DNA from 4 places in the Pseudoalteromonas sp. TB41 genome. Region 2 is predicted to be linked to each of the others. Evidence: predicted binding sites of a transcription regulator. Region 2 holds the regulator's gene; each other region holds the start of a gene.

Region 1 (5,117 bases), on a different contig from region 2:
AACAATAATAGGAGTCGATAACTCTAATTCGATTTGGCTTTTCACTTCACTAAGCGCTGTTGGTAAATCTACTTTGGCTAGTTTGTCTTCTGTATTTGAGCGAATACTATTTGAAAATATTAGAGTAGATATTGCTAAAGGAGCAACAACAGCCAAAATAAGGCTAAGGTATACTTTTCGTTTTAATAACATAGAGCACCTAAGGGGTAACAAAGCGGTATTTTATATACTGCACACAATTAACAGTAGCGACATTAAAGGTCATAAAATAAAGATTTTTATAATAAAATCCCATAACACTTTAATAGTAGATTCAACTGTGTTTATTGCAATGTATTCAATAAAATTAATAAAAAAATCAGTGCGCTGATAAAAATACAATAGAAGTAATAGAAATGAAGTTTTATAAACTAGGAAGGTGAGTTTCTATTTACTTGGAAAGCGTGTAAAAGTGGTGGCCCCTCCCAGACTCGAACTGGGGACCTAACGATTATGAGTCGTGTGCTCTAACCAACTGAGCTAAGGGGCCATCTTTGTATAACTGTAAGCAGTTAATTTTTGAAGCGTTTAGCCACAGAGCGACTAAAGCGGGTTGCAGTATAAAAAGTTTTTAGGGGCTTGTCACTAGCAAAAAGCTTTATTTTAACAATCAAGGGGCTAACTGCTCAAATAGTAGACTTTGAGGTTTTGTTAGTGATGAGTTTTGTAAAACAAATCCATTTATTAATAGCAGCCTGAGTAACTAATACACATACCTTTGGGAGCACTTAGCAACTCAGTATTAAATGTCCTGCTATGCTGCTACATTATTTTTTGGCAATAATGTAAATCGCATGAATTAATCCAGGGAAATAGCCGAGCAAAGTTAGCAAAATATTTAACCAAAAATGCATCCCTAGTCCTACCTGTAAAAACACACCCAGTGGTGGTAATAAAATAGAAAAAATAATTCTAATGATATCCATAATTTAATCCTTATAATGTTAGCAAAGCAAAAAGCCCAGCAGGGCTGGGCTTTAGTATAGTGTATTATTCTGCAATAACAGTTAATTCATCAACTACCTTGCGAACATCTTCAGCGTTTTTAGCAATTTCCATCGCTAATTGCTTTTCAGCATCAGACTCAACTGTACCTTTAAGAGTTACCACACCATTATCGGTATCAACATCAATGTCTGTACCACCTACTTCAGAATCAAATAAGTAACGTGTTGTGATCACTGTAGTGATTTTAGCATCTGTTAAATCACTTTCAGTGTCGTTACCCATCATTTCAGAATCATGCTTCTTCATGTCGGTGTTTTTTACCACAGTTAGACTGTTTTCAACGTCAGTTACACCATCTAGGCTTAGCACGAGTTCTTCAGCAAGCTCTTTATCTACTTCGCTGTTTACTTTACCTGTTAGCATTACCTTGCCGTTTTTTACGTCCGTGTTGATATCAAAGTTATTTAGATTGGTGTTCATAAGCAATACTGTTTCTGCTTTCCCATCAATCCAAGCATCTTTACTTTCGTTTTCCCAACTGCTTGCCTGAGCGCCCATTGCGGTTGTTCCTAATACTAGGGCTGCAATCATAGACTTATTAAATGTTTTCATAATCGTTCTCCTTTTGATTAAAGACACTTAAGCTAATGCGAGCATCGGGCCAACATTTTTTAACCTTTAATTTCAATAGGTTAATTTAAAATAGTAGATATTGGCTTAAACCTACTAAGTAAACATTTACAGACTATTGCGTAAAAGTTTCTCGAATAGCGAAACTTACTAAATAATTGTATATTTGGTTAATCTGTCGTTAATATAATAAAAAATCAAAAACCCAAAATCATAAACCACTGAATTTAAACAATTTAATATTTGGTATAAGGCTTGCTTTGAAATAACCAGCAATCATAAAAGGATAATTTAAATGTCTGTTAAAATTGAAGACCGCCCTATTGAGCAAGTTCGTGAGCAAGTGATTGATCAGCTCATTTATAACTACAGCCATGGTGTTATTTCTGTAGAAGCATTTGAAAGGCGCTTAGACGACGCCATGGCAGCGAGTGACAATAAAGCACTTATGGATCTCGTTGAAGATTTAACTTTAAATACTGACCAGCAATATAAGGCGCAAAAGCACTCTCAGTTTGCACCTAATTATAGCGCGCAGCATGAGACTGATGAAGAGCCACTTACATTAAGAAGCATTCTTGGTTCGAGTGAACGAACCGGCCAATGGGTAGTTCCTCAAAACATTTATATAGAAAACTACATGGGGTCAATCAATCTTGATTTTACGGATGCTATTTTTACCCACCAACATGTCACTATTCACGTTAATTGTTACTTTGGCAGCGAAGAAATATATGTACCAGAGCACGTTAATGTAGTTTCTAAAATGTTTTGTATTTTAGGCAGTTTTGAAAATAAAACAGTGTCACTTAATAAGCGCCAAGGGCCAACGATTCACATTGAAGGAAAAACTGTTTTAGGCTCTGTGGAAGTTAAAGTTAAGCGCACTATTAAAGAAAAATTTATTAGCTTTGCAAATGATCTAAAAACTCAACTTGGCATAAATGGTAAACAGTATTAAATATGCTAAACATTGAATGAAGCCATAATAGTTGGCTTCATACATATTATAAGTCGTTATTTCGCTCACTAGGTACATCACTCATGTACTCTACAAACTCAACTTCAAACCCTGCAGGGTCAATATAATAAATGTTTTTTCTAAATGGATTTACAGCACCTTCTTTACTTATTGCAAAGCCCGCATGTTTTAGGCGCGCTATTACTGCATTTAAGTTATTGGTTACATAGGCAAAGTGTGCCAAACCAATTTGATGTCCTGATAGGTTGCGGTTTTTCCCTTCACCGTGATCGCTTATAGCAATATATTGATCGTTATCACCAAAATGTACCCAGCGCCTTGCTTTACCATACCAAGTTCCTTCCCCCTCACTTCTAATTGACCAATAGGGAAACGCTGCTTGGTAAAACTTAAGCATGGCGTTTATGTCACTAACAACTAAATTTACGTGTTCTAATTTCATAACTTTCTTCCTATTAATTGAATATAGAACATCATAAAACCTCAAGTTAACTTTAGGTAAAGCGCTAATTTACAAATTTATTGTCTGTTTTTATTCCGATAAATATATTGAAAGATCATGGCTGTACAAAAAACACTCACAAGTATTTAGGCTTTATGGTTTACTTTATGGCAAAAACCGCTAAAATACGCCGGCTTAAATATATAAACGTTCTTTTACAACCCAAAGGTAATACCATGCATCCAATGTTAAACATTGCGGTTCGCGCTGCGCGTAACGCAGGCAAGCTTATTCTTCGTGCAAGTGAAGACTTATCAAAAGTTGAAGTGCAACAAAAAGGCACTAATGATTTAGTTACGAACATTGATAAAGAAGCCGAAGCCGTAATTCGTGACACTATTTTACGTTCTTACCCTGATCACTGCATCGTTGGTGAAGAGTTAGGCGAACACAAAGGTAAGGATGCTGATTACCAATGGATTGTTGACCCACTTGATGGCACAACTAACTTCATCAAGGGTATCCCTCATTTCGCAGTATCTATTGCACTTAAAGTTAAAGGTCGTTTAGACCAAGCCGTAATTTACGATCCAATTCGTGGCGAACTTTTTACCGCTTCTCGTGGTCAAGGCGCACAGTTAAACAGCAAACGTTTACGTGTATCTAAAACGGTTGAACTTGCCGGTTCTGTTCTTGCAACAGGTTTCCCTTTCAAACAAAAACACCACTTAGATGCCTATTCTGAAGCGTTTAAAGCATTATTCGTACATACCGCTGATATTCGTCGTGCAGGTTCTGCAGCACTTGATATGGCGTATGTTGCAGCGGGTCGTGTTGATGGTTTCTTTGAAATTGGTTTAAAACCGTGGGATACAGCAGCAGGCGAGCTATTAGTTAAAGAAGCTGGCGGCATGGTTGTTGATTTTGCTGGCGGTAATAACTACAACGTGAGCGGTAACGTTATTTGTGGTGCACCTAAGCTAACACAAGCGATTGTTCGTGAAATGCGCCCAGTATTATCTGAGTCGTTATTACGTTAATCGTAATACCGCACTAAAAAAAGGAGCCGAGGCTCCTTTTTTGCTTTTTGTTAGCCACTTTTTTTACTATTGGATAAACGCACAACAGCGGGTGCAGGCCTTCTTCGATTACAAATAAATAAGTAGCTGTGACGATAACGTTTTGCTTCTTTTTTAGCATCTGTGGCTAATGCCGCTACTTGATGGCTATTTTTACACTGCTGCAGATCCGGCTCAACTAAACCTATCGATAATGTAAGTAAAGGTACAAACTGCTTTTCGCCCTCTCGATTAGTTGCCCAATACCCTTTTCCAGCAATATGCTCTGGCGTAAAAAATACGCGTGACTGCAATTCAAATTGCGTGATAATGGTATGACAAACCTCCACCGCATCTTTTTTTTCAAACACCACCATAAAGTCATCGCCACCAATATGCCCGACAAAGTTAGCGCTGTGCGCACACGCTTTTACAGTCACATCGGCCAGAAGTTTTATCACGCTGTCCCCACTGGCATAACCATACAGATCGTTAAATTGTTTAAAATGATTTAAATCGATATAGGCTAGTGAAAATGGCTGTTTATGTTGCAGACGCTGCTCTATTACTTCACTAATTGCCACATTACCCGGTAACATGGTCAGAGGGTTAGCATGTTGGGCGTGGCGGATTTTTTCAGCGGTAATGTGCTTTAATATGTCCCTGAGCGGTGCCAAACCTAAATATTTATTATTACTTGTGATAACAATATGGCGACGAATATCAAAGTCTTGCTCTGTTATTTGCTGAGAGACAATATCAAGCATTTGATTTTCATCAACCACCAAAGGCTGTTTATCCATTAACTCTGTGACTTCACATTTATCATAAAGTGCATGCCCGTATGGCGCGGCAAACACTTCTGTTAGCTGATCTTTGTGTAACAGCCCTATTGGCTGCTGATTGCTATTTAAAACGGGTAAGCTAATTATGCGCTTGTCTTGCTCAAAAAGCGCATGAGCTTCTTTACAACGCGTGTGACTGCTAATGGCAGGCTGAGCAACAGCAAGCACCCCGA
Region 2 (5,117 bases):
GTTGAAAATAAAAAAGAAGATGATAAAGGCCAACCATGAGCACATTAAAAGCAGAGCTATTAGCTAAAAGCTACAAAGGTCGTGAAGTTGTAAAAAACGTTGGCCTAGAGGTTGAAGCTGGCAGTATTGTGGGGTTACTTGGCCCTAATGGTGCAGGTAAAACCACCACTTTTTATATGATTGTAGGCCTTGTCCCTAGCGATAAAGGCAAAATATCAATTGATGATAAAGATATTACTTTATTACCGATGCACAGCCGAGCGCGTTTAGGGATTGGTTATTTACCGCAGGAGTCGTCTATTTTTAGAAAGCTGACTGTTTATCAAAACTTAATGGCTATCTTAGAAACACGTAAAGAATTAAATAAACAACAACGCGAAGATACCTTAAATAATTTACTTGATGAATTTAGTATTCAGCATATCCGCGACAGCCAAGGTATGGCCTTATCAGGTGGTGAACGTCGCCGCGTTGAAATTGCTCGCGCGTTAGCAGCAAACCCTAAATTTATCCTTTTAGACGAACCCTTTGCGGGGGTTGATCCTATCTCAGTATTAGATATTAAAAAGATTATAGAGCATCTTAAAAACCGTGGCATTGGCGTACTTATTACAGACCATAACGTGCGCGAAACACTTGATGTTTGTGAAAAAGCCTACATAGTTTCTCATGGGGAGTTAATTGCATCAGGCACTCCTGAATACGTATTAAACGATAAAACAGTACGCGATGTTTATTTGGGCGAGCAGTTCAAGCTCTAATATGTGTGTTATTCCACTAAGCATCTGCTAAGATTAATTATACTTAGGTCTGTTGACCTTTCAAGGTTGAATTTGCAGCAGTCTGTTTGGTATTTAGGCAAGGCAGAGCCTATGTGGTGTGGTATTCCCCATAAATAGGCGATAACGCAGCATCAATGCCAAACAGGCGCTGCCCTTCGGGTTCTGCCTAGGGACGATTTACTCTTTGTTGCTCGGTTTTGACTTAGCCCACTAGGTTACAAACCTCGCGCCGCAATTAAACCGCCCCTAGTTTGAACAAATTTTAATCCGTAAAGGTCAACAGACCGTAATTTAAAAGGATTGTTAGAGATACATGAGGCAATCATTACAGCTGCGCATGGGCCAGCAACTTACAATGACTCCACAGTTGCAACAAGCAATTCGCTTATTGCAACTCAGTACATTGGATCTCCAGCAAGAAATTCAAGAAGCACTCGATAGCAACCCCTTGCTTGAAGTTGAAGAACATGATTACAGCGAAGACACTGCAGGTAAAAACGAACAAAAAGCCGATAACGATGACTTAACGCTAAGTGCCTCAGCTGACGATAAACCTAGCGAGTATGAGCAAGATAGCGGCGAAGCAATGACCAAAGACACCATTAGCGATGATATGGCTATGGATGTTACTTGGGATGAATATATGAGCGCTGCGCCTGCCTCTTCATCGGGCCCAATGCCAGAAGATGAATCTATTTATCAAGGCTCTTCGACTGAAACGCTGCATGAGTATTTAATGTGGCAACTTCAACTGACGCCGTTTAGTCCTACCGATGAAGCGATAGCTATTGCAATTGTAGAAGCTGTGGACGACTCAGGGATTCTAACCCTTAGCTGTGAAGAAATATTAGAAAGCTTTAACCAAGAAAACGACGGCGAAGATGAAGTTGAACTTGACGAAATAGAAGCGGTATTAAAGCGTATTCAACTATTTGATCCAGTGGGAATAGCCGCGCGTAGTTTACAAGAGTGCTTGTGTATTCAGCTAAATCAATTTGATAAAGACACACCTTTTTTAAACGAAACAAAAATGATCTTAACCGATCATATTGATTTACTTGCTGCACGTGACTATCGCACGTTGATGAAAAAAACAAAGCTTAAAGAAGATGAGCTAAAAGAAATCATGACGTTGATTCATACGCTCAGCCCAAAACCGGCAGACACTATTGTTAGAGAAGAGTCTGAATACGTTATTCCTGATGTGTCGGTTAAAAAAGTTAAAGGTCGTTGGGTAGTTGAATTAAACCCAGATAGCATGCCTAAGATCAGAGTAAATAGCCAATATGCAGCTATGTCGCGTACGGTTAAATCAAGTGGTGATAGCCAGTTTATTCGCTCGCACTTACAAGAGGCTAAATGGTTTATAAAAAGCTTAGAAAGTAGAAATGACACGCTACTTAAAGTAACCAACTGTATTGTGCAACAGCAACAGGCCTTTTTTGAACACGGTCCTGAGGCTATGAAGCCTATGGTGCTTAACGATGTGGCTGAAATGGTGGAAATGCACGAGTCGACTATATCGCGTGTTACTACGCAAAAATACATGCATACACCACGTGGCATTTTTGAGCTTAAATATTTCTTTTCAAGCCATGTAAGTACTGAAAATGGTGGCGAATGTTCATCAACAGCAATACGTGCATTAATTAAAAAATTAATCGCTGCAGAAAACTCAGCTAAACCATTGAGTGATAGTAAAATTGCAGATATATTGGCAGAGCAAGGAATTAAAGTAGCGAGGAGAACCATTGCAAAATATCGCGAATCTCTAGCTATTCCCCCGTCTAATCAACGTAAAAGTTTGATTTAAGGCGTACAACAAAGAGGAAAATGTTTATGCAACTGAATTTAACTGGTCGCCATGTAGATATTACCGACTCGCTTAGAGACTACGTAAATAGTAAATTTTCGAAGTTACAGAGGCACACTGATCACATAACGAATGTGCACGTTATTCTCGATGTAGAAAAACTAAACCAAAAAGCTGAAGCAACCGTTCATGTTAGTGGCGCTGAGATTTTTGCCTCTACTGAGCATCAAGATATGTATGCCGCTATAGACTCGCTCATTGACAAGCTAGATCGTCAAGTAATTAAACACAAAGAGAAACTTGCTCGACACTAACACTATGAAACTAAGCTCACTTATCTGTCAGGACTGCAGTAAAGCTGCGGTCCTTTTTAATAGTAAAAAAAGAATTTTAGAATTTATCAGTGAATTGGCTCACAATAAGCTGCCCTATTTAACACAACAAGATATTCTTAATGCATTAACTGCAAGAGAAAAGCTTGGAAGTACAGGCATTGGCCGAGGCATTGCTATTCCACATGGTCGCATGAGTGGAGCTCAAGAGCCCCTTGCTTTGATTTTAGTGAGCGAAACAGCTATTAATTTTGATGCGATTGATAACCGACCGGTTGACATTTTTGTCGCGTTAATTGTTCCCGATGGCGATAATCAGCAGCATTTGAAGATGCTAGCCACGATTGCTGATAAGCTCAATGATAAAGAATTTTGTAAACAGTTACGCGCCGCCAAATCGGATAGCGAACTATATCAGGTTATCGTCAGTCAATCGTAGTAATAAAGAAAGGTGATAAATGGAATTAATAATTATAAGCGGTCGCTCAGGGTCAGGTAAATCTGTGGCGTTACGCGTTGTGGAAGACTTAGGTTATTATTGTGTAGACAATATTCCTCTTAATTTATTACCATCATTAGTGCGCAGCGTTTCCGACAGTTATAATAAAATTGCTGTGAGTGTTGATGTGCGTAATCTACCTAAAGAGCAACAGCAATTTAATGAAATACTCGAATATTTACCTGGTTTTACTAAACCAACGGTATTTTATTTAGACAGTGACGATCAAACATTAATAAAACGTTTTTCAGAAACGCGACGTCTCCACCCTTTATCTATTGATTCTTTGCCGCTTGATTTAGCCATAAAAAAAGAAAAACAACTGCTTGATGTATTGATTAATCGTGCTGATTATATGATTGATACCACAGATTTAAGTGTGCATCAGCTTGCTGAATCTATTCGTGAAAAAATACTCGGAAAAAAAGATAAACAACTGATCATTACCTTTGAGTCATTTGGTTTTAAACACGGCATCCCTAAAGAAGCAGATTACGTATTCGATGCCCGTTTTTTACCAAACCCGCATTGGGAGCCTGAACTTAAGCCACTTACGGGGCTGGATCAACCAGTAAAAGACTACCTAGCAAGTCACAGCATAGTGCAAAAATTTACATGGCAAATTCAAACATTTGTGCAAACATGGCTGCCGCATTTAGAACGAAATAACCGCAGCTACTTAACCATTGCAATTGGCTGTACCGGTGGGCAACACCGCTCTGTTTATTTAGCGCAAACCATTGGTGAAAGCTTTGCAATGAGTCATCCTAATGTAAAAATTCGCCATCGAGAACAAGAATAAAATCAAAGCTTGCGAGAACATGTCATGCGGTTAGAAAATACATTTTTAATAAAAAACAAATTAGGATTACACGCTAGAGCGGCGACAGTATTAGCTCAGCTTTCTGTGCAATTTGATGCCACAATCACTTTATTTCAAGATGACAAACAAGCCGCTGGCGATAGCGTGCTGGCACTTATGTTACTCGAAAGCAGCCAAGGCAAAGAAGTTAAGGTGGTATGCGAAGGCCCCGACGCTGAGCCTGCACTTAGCGCAATAGGTGAACTCATCGACCAACGATTTAATGAGCAAGAATAAAAAAGTTCATTATTAACTCATCATCCTAAGCTTAGGTTAATAGTGGTTGAGTTAGTTTGCTCACATAAAGTAAGATAAACTAAAATTGAATAGCATTTATACCCTTCCAGCATGTAATACAATTTAATTAAGGACGCCAATGCCTGAAGCTTTAGAACAAGATATTCCACTACAACAACTAAAACAGGTGACTAAGTCACTAAATAGTGGTCAATTTGTTCAAGTTAGACGCATGCTGGCAAAGACGGCGCCTTGTGATACCGCACTTCTTTTAGAATCATCCCCGCATAAAATTCGCCGTATGCTCTGGCAGCTCGTTGATCCTGATGTACAAGGTGATGTGCTTGAAGAGCTTTCTGAAGATGTACGTTTGGGCATTATTGCGCAAATGGCACCCGAGCACATTGCTGCTGCAACCGAAGACATGGGCCATGATGACTTAGGGGAAGTACTACGTAGCCTACCTGACACCGTTTATAAAGATGTTGTTAGCGCTATGGATATTCAAGATAGAGAACGTGCAACGCAGGCTTTATCGTATCAAGAGCGCTCTGCTGGCGCATTGATGAATATCGATACCGTTACTATTCGC
Region 3 (5,117 bases), on a different contig from region 2:
TGATGATAGTTCTGGTTCATTGGCTACAAGGGCACGAACCGCTTTGAGTAAGTCTTCGTCGCCGTGTAGGTCTGGTAAGCGTAGTGTACCATCGCTTGAGAAGCCAACAGAAGCAGAATCAAAGTCATTATTTAGCATATCTAATGTGCTGTCACCAAGATCAACACCTGAACTAAGAGAATCTTCATCGTATTCTTCAAGTGTATTATCTGGGTAGATTAAGCGTTTAAGCATAGGTTTAACGACAGCTAAAATCAGTACAATAATAACCAGTGCACCTAATACTAAGCGCATCATTTTCATAAACCAATCTTGTTCCCATAAAGGCAACTCAAAATCAAGCGCTGAGTCTTCACGAACAAATGGTACGGTCACTACTTCAAGTGCATCGCCACGTTGCATATCAAAGCCTACGCCACCTTGTAACAAGCGACGAATATTTGACAGGGCTTCAACCGAGCGTGGCGTCATAGTTGTTTCACCATTTTCACCCACCGTAGGCAGGTAATCAACCGCAACAGAGACACTTATTCTGCGGATCACTCCAGTTTGCTGACGCTTATGTGAAATAGTGGTATCGAGTTCATAGTTACGAGTGGCTTCTTTGTGAGTTCTACTCGGTGAGGTTGCAGTGCCTGCACCGCCCGCCATCGCATCTTCAGGAATAGTTGAGTTAACTGGTGGCTGATTAGTCAGCGCGCCTGGAATACCAACCGCTAGGCCACCAATATTATTTTCTTCAAAGGTCGTTTCACTTCTTACCGCAGGTAAATCTGGGTTGTAACGTTTTTGTGTTTCTTCTACCGCACTAAAGTCCATACTTAAATCTACTTGTGCGGTGTAATTACCTAATCCAACCACGGGAATTAAAATACTGTCGATTTTTTCTAGGTATTCTTGCTCACGTTTACGTTCTATATCGTATTCTTTACGCGAGCGTGCAGCTAAAGAGGTTTGCGAGCCTGAATTTAATAAACGACCATTTTGATCGGTCACAGTAACGCGCGAAGGCTCAAGCCCTTGTACCGCTGAAGCTATCATATCAACAACCGAGTCAACTTCTTCGCCATCTAGAGAGCGACCGCGTTTAAGAGTAAGTACAACAGTCGCAGAGGGTTTTTTCTCTCTACGGGCAAATACATTTTCTTTGGGAATAGCTAACAATACTTTGGCGCGAGTAACATTATTTAGCTCTTCTATAGTACGGGCAAGTTGTTGCTCACGGCCATGTTTAAGGCGCTCACGTTCTAAACGTTGGCTTACCCCAAACCCCATGTCTTGCATAATAATGTCGCTACCTGATGTAGGCCCTTGATCTAAACCTTCACGGGTCATTAATAACTTGATATTTTGATATTCAGTTTCATCCACCGAGACCACATTGCCATCAAGTTGGTAGTCAATTTTTTGTGCATCTAAAAAGTCGAGTGTTTCTATTAACTCTTCAGTTTGCATTTTACCTAAAGGGCGCATATCTGGCTGACGAGCCCAAATAATAACGAAAATAGCAATGGCTAAACAAATAGCTAATGCAACAATCAGGGTAATTTGACGTAAAACATCAACACCGCCAAGGGAACTGAAATAGCCTGATTTTTGCTCTTGTTGATCTTCGTTTTCACTTTGCTCCATCATGCCATCAGCAAGTGCCAGATCTGTAGATTGATTAGATTGCGCCACAATAATTCTCCACTACCTAGTTAAACAGGCATGTTCATAATTTCTTTATAAGACTCAACAAGCTTATTACGAACCTGTACCGTAGCTTCAAATGCCACAGAAGACTTTTGCGAAGCAATCATAGCCTCAGCAAGTGATACGCTTCTGTCGCCATTCTCTACCGCTTTTACTTTTTGTCCTGCGTCTTGCTGAAGTTCATGCACTGTATTAAGGGCATTACTCAACATGTCACCAAACTGTGCTGTAGAGGTTGATTGCACTTGCGTTGGCAAGTTATTAACTTGATTACTACGTGTGGCCTCTGCAGCCATTGATTGCATTTCTTGAAATAAAGCACTGTTTTGAATTTTCATAATTGTCTCTGATAATGCAGTAAACTCTTAAAGAGAATAAAGCACAAAACATGCCAAAAATTAAAATCAATTAAAACAACGATTTAAGTAAAATAATTAAGCAGTCAGAGTTTTGACAGCCCTAAATTCAAGTGATTGAACTTAGGGCTTATGGGGGTTATGCTGGGAGGGAAATACCTAAATCACGCATTTGTGCTAATTTGTAGCGTAAAGTACGCGGGCTAATACCTAAGGTTTCGGCGACCTCTTTACGTTTTCCTTGGCAGCGTGCCAAGGTTTCTAAAATAATACGATGTTCTTTATCTTTAAGCTCATCTTTGTAACTACCTGTATCGACGGCTAACAAATCATTTTTTTGCTCATCTGCAGGCGCTGCTTTTTCATCATAATAAGCGTTACTGAGACTACTTTTTACAGGCTCAATGTCAGCTTTAGTTTCTACCACAAAATGCGTTGGGGCTAGATTTTCGATAAAAATAGCATGCTCATCAATACTATTCCCACTGCGTAAAATTAATGCTCGCTGGATAACGTTATCTAGTTCGCGTACGTTACCGGGCCAGCTATGGCTAAGCAGTTTTTGTTCAGCGCTTGTATCTAGGTACGCCATTGGCTCTTTGCTTTTACTTAAGTGACGTTCAATCAAATGTTTAGCCAGCACTATAATATCCCCTGGGCGCTCACACAGTGGTCGCCACAGCAGTGGGAAAACATTGAGTCGATAGTATAAATCTTCGCGGAACTGGTTTTCAGCAACCGCTTCTTTTAACTCTCGGTTACTTGTGGCAAGCACACGTACATCCAGTGCAATGGTTTTACGACCGCCTAAACGCTCAACTTCGCGTTCTTGTAATACCCGCAGTAGTTTAGCTTGTAAGCCTAAATCCATTTCGGTGATTTCATCAAGTAAAATAGTACCGCCCTGTGCTTGTTCAAACTTACCAGGGCAAGCTTGAATAGCACCGGTAAACGCGCCTTTCTCATAACCAAATAAAGTGGCTTCGAGCATATTTTCAGGAATAGCAGCACAGTTAATCGCTACAAACGGTTCGTTACAGCGTTTTGATTTGTCATGAATATAACGCGCCAGTACTTCTTTACCAGAGCCACTTGGCCCAAGCACCATCACACTGGCATCTGAACGAGCAACTTTACCTGCAAGTTCAAGTAGTTGAATACTACTAGGGTCGGCAACAATAGGACCGTCTGTTTCTTTTTCTTTTTCTGGTAAGTAACGACTCACCATATTCAATAGCACTTCTGGTGCAAATGGCTTAGCCATATAATCAATCGCGCCTAAACGCATAGCCTCTACAGCATCATCAATAGTGGCGTAGGCCGTCATCATTAGTACGGGTAAATCAGGGTAATTTAATTTAATACTACGTAATAAATCCAAGCCGCTCATTGCGCCCATTTGTACATCACTGACCACCAATGAAAATGCTTCTTTTTTTAGTAGCACCATGGCTTGCTCGGCACTATTGGCGGCCATACAGGCTATACCTGACATTTCAAGCGTATCAATTAATGCTTCACGAAGTCCGGCGTCATCTTCTACAACTAAAATAGTGTTACTCATTGTGACTCCCCTAATTTAGATGTGACACTAATAGGTAGCAACATACTAAAAATTGCTCCCCCTTGTGGGTTGTTGTTTGCTTCAACACGTCCCTGATGTGCACTGGCCACTGAACTTACAACGGCAAGTCCTAAACCAGTACCTTGGCTTTTAGTGGTATAAAAGGGTTCAAATATTTTCTCGCTCTGGCCTAGGTCAATACCTGGACCATTGTCACTAACGCTAATGCGCACAAAGTCAGCGTTTTGCTTATCACGCAAAGCACTAAGATGTACTTGTGCGCCATTGCCAATGACTTGAATACTGTTATGAATAAGATTTTGAATTGCGCTAGCCAATGCTGTTTTGTTACCCATAATTTCAATATCGGGTTCAGGTAAGCTCACATTTAATTCGCTATCATTGAGCGCTACCATAGCATCGGCACCGGCTTTAACTTCACTTAGTAGCTGTTGCATCGACACTTGCTCAACAACTTGCTGATCACCACTTTTAGCAAATAACAGCATGTCGTTTACTTGGGTTTCTAAATCTTTTAAACGTGACATTAATTTAGTATGAAAACTGCCGCGAGAAGCTTCGGATAAGCGTTTTGAGCCTAAATTTGCAGCATACAACATAGCCGCTGATAACGGTGTGCGTACTTGATGAGCCAAAGACGCCACCATTTTACCTAAGGCACTTAAACGCTGCATATGCGCGACTCGCTTTTGTAAGCGTCGGGTTTCGGTTAAATCGGTCATTAGTATAAGTTGCCCAGGCTCAGGCGCGAGTGCAGTAATATCGAGCTTTATTAAGCGTCCATCTTTTAACGACACTTCATGACCATCATCTTGATGAGGACGAAATGAGCGCTGAATAACGCTAAACCACTTCTCTCCTTCTAATGGCTCGCCGAGCATATCGATAGCTATTTGGTTTGCCTTAGCGATCATTCCTTTACCATCAAGTACAATCACGCCCGCAGGCATGGTATCAACCAGATGAGAGAGCCAACTTGCTTGTTGACGCAAATCACTCAACTCACCAACATACTCCTCTTGCAGTAAACATGGGTTATACTGATTAGCAGAAATAAACTGAGGTTTTAGCACACTTGCAAGGGCCATAATCAACTCTCTAAAATAATGTAGATACACTGGATAATGCACAATATGTACCAAAATTATTTCCTTATAATATCAACAATTTAAACAGTTAAAATACGTGCCGTAAAAATGACGCGCTAAGGAATAAGCATGAAAGAGGAAGCTCAGTATCGCTGTCCATGGTTAGATACTTCAAAACCAGACTACGTGGATTACCATGACCATGAATGGGGCGTACCTGTGTATAACGATCACCTACTTTTTGAGTTTTTGACATTAGAATCGGCACAAGCGGGGCTCAGCTGGTACACCATATTAAAAAAGCGTGAGAATTATAAAAATGCCTTTGCCAACTTTGACGTAAATAAAGTAGCGGCCTTTACTGAGCAGGACCTAGAAACATTAATGCAAAAT
Region 4 (5,117 bases), on a different contig from region 2:
TACACGCGCATTTAAAACTTTACCTGTCTTTTTGTTTTCTACTCTTACTTGCTCGCCCAAGGTGCCATCCTCTAATGCAATACCCGTCGTTTTCACTCTTAACCCTTTGATATTAGCATAAATTGTAACAGAATCACCTTTGCACACCATACATATTTGATTAAGTAAAACGGGCATTCCTTCACGGATGTTGCGTTTGCTACGACTACCAATAAGAGCCGTTGGATCTTCAAGGTACTGCGCTCTGATAAAGTGTGCAGGGCGCATATCAATACTTAAATGGGATGGAGTAATCACTTCACCTCGTGCTAAATTGGTAGTTGCAACTACAACAGGTGCTGATTCAGTGATTCTGACATGAACGTACTGTGCCCAGTTGTCACTATCGTTACATTTTATTTGAATAGTGACTTGGCGATTAAAGGGAGGCTCACTTGGCGTTATTAGCTCAGGCTCAGAATTACATTGGCGATCGGGAATGCGGCTATCTAGCGGTAATGCGCTAAACTGTATTTTGTTATCATTTGTAGTCACTGCTTTTTGAGCAACATAAGATACAGCCATTTCTTGCAATAACTCTTTACTAAATACTTGTGCCTTTAGTGGCAAAGCGAAGCAGAGGCTAGCAAGAAAATAAAAAACACTGTATCTTCTGGTTTTTTTTAACAAACTCATAATGTTTCGACTATGCTTATGGTTGCAAACAGGGTATAAATATTTTGCGTCAGAATTTAGACGCCCCCGTTGTGTTATGACGCTTTATTAATTGAAAGCAATTATCGTTCCTTATATTTGTTTTCTTAGGAGATTTAAATGGCCGGCATTTTAGACTCAGTAAACCAACGTACGCAGTTGGTTGGGCAAAACCGCTTGGAATTATTGTTATTTAAGCTTAATGGGCGTCAGCGCTTTGGTATTAATGTGTTCAAGGTAAGAGAAGTTCTTCAATGCCCTCCATTGACTAGCATGCCGAAATCTAACACTTATATCCGTGGCGTAGCACATATTCGTGGGCAAACTATTTCGGTGATTGATTTATCTATGGCCGTAGGCGGGCGCCCAATAAAAAGCATCGAAGATGGCTTTATAATAATTGCTGAGTATAACCGTACAGTGCAAGGATTCTTAGTAGGTGGTGTTGAACGTATAGTTAACATGAACTGGGAAAAAATAATGCCACCGCCGTCAGGAGCGGGTCGTTATTCTTATTTAACAGCCGTCACTGAAATTGAAAATGAGCTCGTTGAGATACTCGACGTAGAAAAAATCTTAAACGAAATCTGCCCAGTTAATACTACCGTGAGCGATGATGTCGCCTCGCAAGGTAATATACAAAAAGATTTAGGCGAGAGAATAGTATTTATTGCTGATGATTCGGCTGTTGCGCGAAATCAAGTAAAACGAGCATTGGAACCATTAGGTGTAACAACTGAGTTGGCTAAAAATGGTAAAGAAGCTTTAATAAGATTAAAAGAAATTGCAGAGCTCGATTGCGTAAATGATATTACAGAGCGAGTAGGGCTACTCATTTCTGATGTAGAAATGCCAGAAATGGATGGTTACACGCTGACTGCAGAAATCAAAGCTAATCCTAAACTTGCGCCACTACATGTGATTTTACACACATCATTGAGTGGTGTTTTCAATCAAGCGATGATTGAAAAAGTAGGAGCAGATGATTTTATTGCAAAATTTAACCCAGACGAGCTTGCAACAGCCGTTAATAAATGGGTTCATCGTGATTAATAAACATAGGTGTTATTGATTTGACTAATAAAGATTTGCAGCAAAACGAATACGATCAATTTCGCTTATTTTTAGAACAACAGTGCGGTATTGTTTTAGGTGAAAATAAGCAGTATTTGGTAAAGAGCCGTTTGGCACCATTAATGTCTCGATTTAATGTTGAATCGTTGTCTGAATTGGTAAGTAAAACTCTCGGTGTGCATGAGCGCCAGTTGCGCGCAGCCGTTGTTGATGCCATGACAACCAATGAGACATTGTGGTTTAGAGATCAATATCCGTTTGAGTTACTTAAAACCAGATTATTCCCTGAGTTTAAAACGTTAAATAGGCCATTAAAAATATGGTCTGCGGCGAGCTCATCAGGACAAGAACCCTACTCAATAGCGATGTCGGTTGCTGAGTTTCAATCCAGCAGCCCTGGTGTTTTAAAAATGGGTGCACAAATAATTGGTACAGATATATCAAATACCATGCTTGATATGTGTAAACATGCTGAATATGATGCATTGGCATTGGCTCGCGGACTCTCTGCTGAACGTCGTAAAAAGTTTTTTAAAGACAGCGGCAATGGTATGGCACAAGTGGTTGATTCATTGAAAAAGCAAGTGAGCTTTAGGCATTTAAATTTGCTCGATTCGTACGCTTTAATGGGTAAGTTCGATATTATATTTTGCCGTAATGTTTTAATTTACTTTTCACCTGAGGTGAAAGCCAAAATAATTGCACAATTCTCTCAAGCACTTAACCCTAAGGGGTATTTATTTTTAGGTGCGTCGGAGTCTATGTCTGGTTTAAGTACTGACTTTGATATGGTGCGTTGTAACCCTGGTATCATTTATCAAAAGAAATGACCTTCATTAATATATTATCCCTCCTCTAAACGACGCCTATTGCGTCGTTTTTTGTTTTTATCATCACTATTTTCACTGCTGGCTCATTTATTGCTTTATCGGTACTGAGTCAATTTTTTGGAGGTAGTTATGGCTATCAGTTTTGATAAAGCATTAGGCGTGCATCCGCATGCGATGTTGATCCGTTCGCAAAGAGCAGAAATGCTCGCTACTAATATCGCAAATGCTGATACGCCCGGCTATAAAGCAAAAGATATCGACTTTGCCTCAGCATTAAAAACGGCAAAGTCCAACCAACTAAGCGGCAATACCATGGTAAGAACCAATGAAAAACACATTGCCGGTGGTACCCGTAGTGTAGGTAGTAATGAACTATTTCGTACGCCAAATCAAACAGATACAGGTGATGGCAACTCTGTTGATATACAAGTGGAACGGAACTTGTATACACAGAATGCTATGGAGTATCAGGCCAGTGTCCAGTTTCTTAATGGTAAATTTAAAGGCCTAAAAAAAGCCCTCGGTAGTCAAGGAGCCTAATTATGAGTTTATATAATGTGTTTGATATTGCTGGTTCAGGTATGAGCGCGCAAAACGTGCGATTAAATACCACGGCAAGTAATATCTCTAACGCCAATACAATTAGCTCTTCGCAAAATGAGACGTACCGAGCGCGACAACCTGTATTTGCTGCGGAGCTTACAAAAGCGTCAGCGTCAGCAAGCAACCCACAGGGCTCTGCCGTTGGTGTAAAAGTGTTAGGAGTGGTTGAAAGTAATAAACCACTACAAATCGAATATAACCCAAATCACCCGAGTGCGGATGAAAATGGATATATTTACAAACCCAACGTGAATGTTGTGGAGGAGATGGCAAATATGATTTCTGCTTCTCGCTCTTATCAGACAAATGTTCAAGTTGCTGATGCAGCTAAGCAAATGTTAAGTAAAACACTGCTGTTAGGTCAGCGGTAACTGAGGGTAGCTCATGAGTAACGATATTAGTACTTCTTCATCCTACATGGACTCTTTACGTTGGCAAGATAAGCAAGTGCCAAAAAAAGAAGAGAGTGATGCGTTAACCCAAGAAGATTTCTTTTCGTTGTTAACACAGCAGTTGTCATATCAAGATCCCAGCAAACCAGCTGATAACGATCAGATGATTGCACAAATGACAAACTTTACCATGGCTGAAGGGATCTCAAATTTAAACTCTAACTTTGAGTCTTTAGCCGCGTCGATGACATCAAATTCGGCATTGCAAGCATCAACACTGGTAGGCAAACAAGCTTTGTTGGAGTCGGATACACTGGAGCTTAATGAGTCGGGTGAATCAAGAGGTTCTGTTGTAGCTGAAAAGCCAGTCGATAGTTTAATGATCCGCATTGAAGATGCATCCGGGCAGTTGGTTAAAACTATAGATTTAGGCACTCAGCCTGCAGGAGCCATCCGTTTTGCATGGGATGGTAAAAATGAAGCGGGTGAACGGCTACCACCTGGTGAATACAACATCAAAGCAGAGGGTAGTACAAATGGGGAATTTTCAAGCCTCCCATTAGCTACATTCAAAAATATTGAAAGTGTTAATATTAACGGCTCAAGCGGCATTATTATTAATACTAAAGAAGGTGCGGTTAGGCTGACTGATGTCGCAGAAATCGCGTAATAGATTTTATGTATTTTTTAGCCAATAGGCTAAATATTTTTTAGGTTAGAGGTTAATTATGAGCTTCAATATTGCATTAACAGGCCTTGCTGCCGCACAAAAAGATTTAGATGTTACCGCCAATAACATTGCCAACGTAAATACCACGGGCTTTAAAGAGTCTCGCGCCGAGTTTGCTGATGTATACGCATCATCAGTATTTAGCGCCGGTAAAACAAAAAATGGTGATGGTGTGCAAACCACCATGGTTGCCCAGCAGTTTCATCAGGGCTCGCTGCAGTTTACTAATAATTCACTGGATTTAGCGATCACAGGTGAGGGGTATTTTGCTACCAGTCAAGACTTAGGCGCACAAGACTTTACCTACACGCGTGCGGGTGCATTTAAGCTTAATAAAGATAACTTTGTTGTAGATGCTAAAGGTAATTTTTTACAAAGCTTCCCAGTTGATGAAGTTAGTGGTGACACGACCTCTGTAAGTCTTAGTACTTCATCTGCTTTACAAATACCAGATTCTTCGGGCTCTCCGCGCTCTACTTCAAACGTTTATACATCATTTAACGTCGATTCTCGAGAAGATGTAATAGCTGTCCCTTTTGATGCAACAGACAGTACTACTTATAACTCTTCGACATCGACCACAATGTATGACTCACTTGGTGAGCCACATGTTCTACAATTCTTTTTTGTAAAAACAGCGCCTAATGAATGGCAAGTACATGGTACGCTTGACAAAACTCCCTTTGATGCAACTGGTGCCGCGACAGCAACACCAAGCCCGCTAAGTACCTTTGGGTTTGATGCTAGCGGTTTGCCTGCAACGACTAATGGTGCTCCAAATGTTGGTCCAACCTT

The links. The regulator sigma-54, encoded in region 2, starts transcription at its own class of promoters, with help from an activator protein. The targets are predictions, from matches to a motif close to GTTGGCACGNNNNTNGNNT.
Region 1: a site for sigma-54 is predicted at 1,860-1,878, ahead of L641_RS0108865 (LiaF domain-containing protein). Genes of this name have one in related genera too.
Region 3: a site for sigma-54 is predicted at 2,073-2,091, ahead of fliE (flagellar hook-basal body complex protein FliE). Genes of this name have one in related genera too.
Region 4: a site for sigma-54 is predicted at 2,675-2,693, ahead of flgB (flagellar basal body rod protein FlgB). Genes of this name have one in related genera too.

What each region holds. Positions count from the first base shown of each region.
Region 1 covers NZ_AUTH01000067.1:2,335-7,451, reverse strand. Annotated here, with positions in the region: gene L641_RS0108885 (methyl-accepting chemotaxis protein) at 1-192, opposite strand, end outside; tRNA gene L641_RS0108880 (tRNA-Ile) at 453-529, opposite strand; gene L641_RS22885 (YqaE/Pmp3 family membrane protein) at 807-965, opposite strand; gene L641_RS0108870 (BON domain-containing protein) at 1,030-1,599, opposite strand; gene L641_RS0108865 (LiaF domain-containing protein) at 1,913-2,578, shown strand; gene L641_RS0108860 (VOC family protein) at 2,625-3,041, opposite strand; gene suhB (inositol-1-monophosphatase) at 3,278-4,081, shown strand; gene L641_RS0108850 (bifunctional diguanylate cyclase/phosphodiesterase) at 4,132-5,117, opposite strand, start outside.
Region 2 covers NZ_AUTH01000035.1:9,359-14,475, forward strand. Annotated here, with positions in the region: gene lptA (lipopolysaccharide transport periplasmic protein LptA) at 1-39, shown strand, start outside; gene lptB (LPS export ABC transporter ATP-binding protein) at 36-761, shown strand; gene L641_RS0105440 (RNA polymerase factor sigma-54) at 1,096-2,595, shown strand; gene hpf (ribosome hibernation promoting factor) at 2,622-2,909, shown strand; gene ptsN (PTS IIA-like nitrogen regulatory protein PtsN) at 2,914-3,366, shown strand; gene rapZ (RNase adapter RapZ) at 3,386-4,228, shown strand; gene L641_RS0105460 (HPr family phosphocarrier protein) at 4,253-4,525, shown strand; gene mgtE (magnesium transporter) at 4,665-5,117, shown strand, end outside.
Region 3 covers NZ_AUTH01000082.1:29,103-34,219, reverse strand. Annotated here, with positions in the region: gene fliF (flagellar basal-body MS-ring/collar protein FliF) at 1-1,680, opposite strand, end outside; gene fliE (flagellar hook-basal body complex protein FliE) at 1,701-2,033, opposite strand; gene L641_RS0112145 (sigma-54 dependent transcriptional regulator) at 2,191-3,615, opposite strand; gene L641_RS0112140 (ATP-binding protein) at 3,612-4,724, opposite strand; gene L641_RS0112135 (DNA-3-methyladenine glycosylase I) at 4,854-5,117, shown strand, end outside.
Region 4 covers NZ_AUTH01000082.1:6,947-12,063, forward strand. Annotated here, with positions in the region: gene flgA (flagellar basal body P-ring formation chaperone FlgA) at 1-675, opposite strand, end outside; gene L641_RS0112030 (chemotaxis protein) at 814-1,746, shown strand; gene L641_RS0112035 (protein-glutamate O-methyltransferase CheR) at 1,767-2,597, shown strand; gene flgB (flagellar basal body rod protein FlgB) at 2,727-3,137, shown strand; gene flgC (flagellar basal body rod protein FlgC) at 3,140-3,571, shown strand; gene L641_RS0112050 (flagellar hook assembly protein FlgD) at 3,585-4,262, shown strand; gene flgE (flagellar hook protein FlgE) at 4,321-5,117, shown strand, end outside.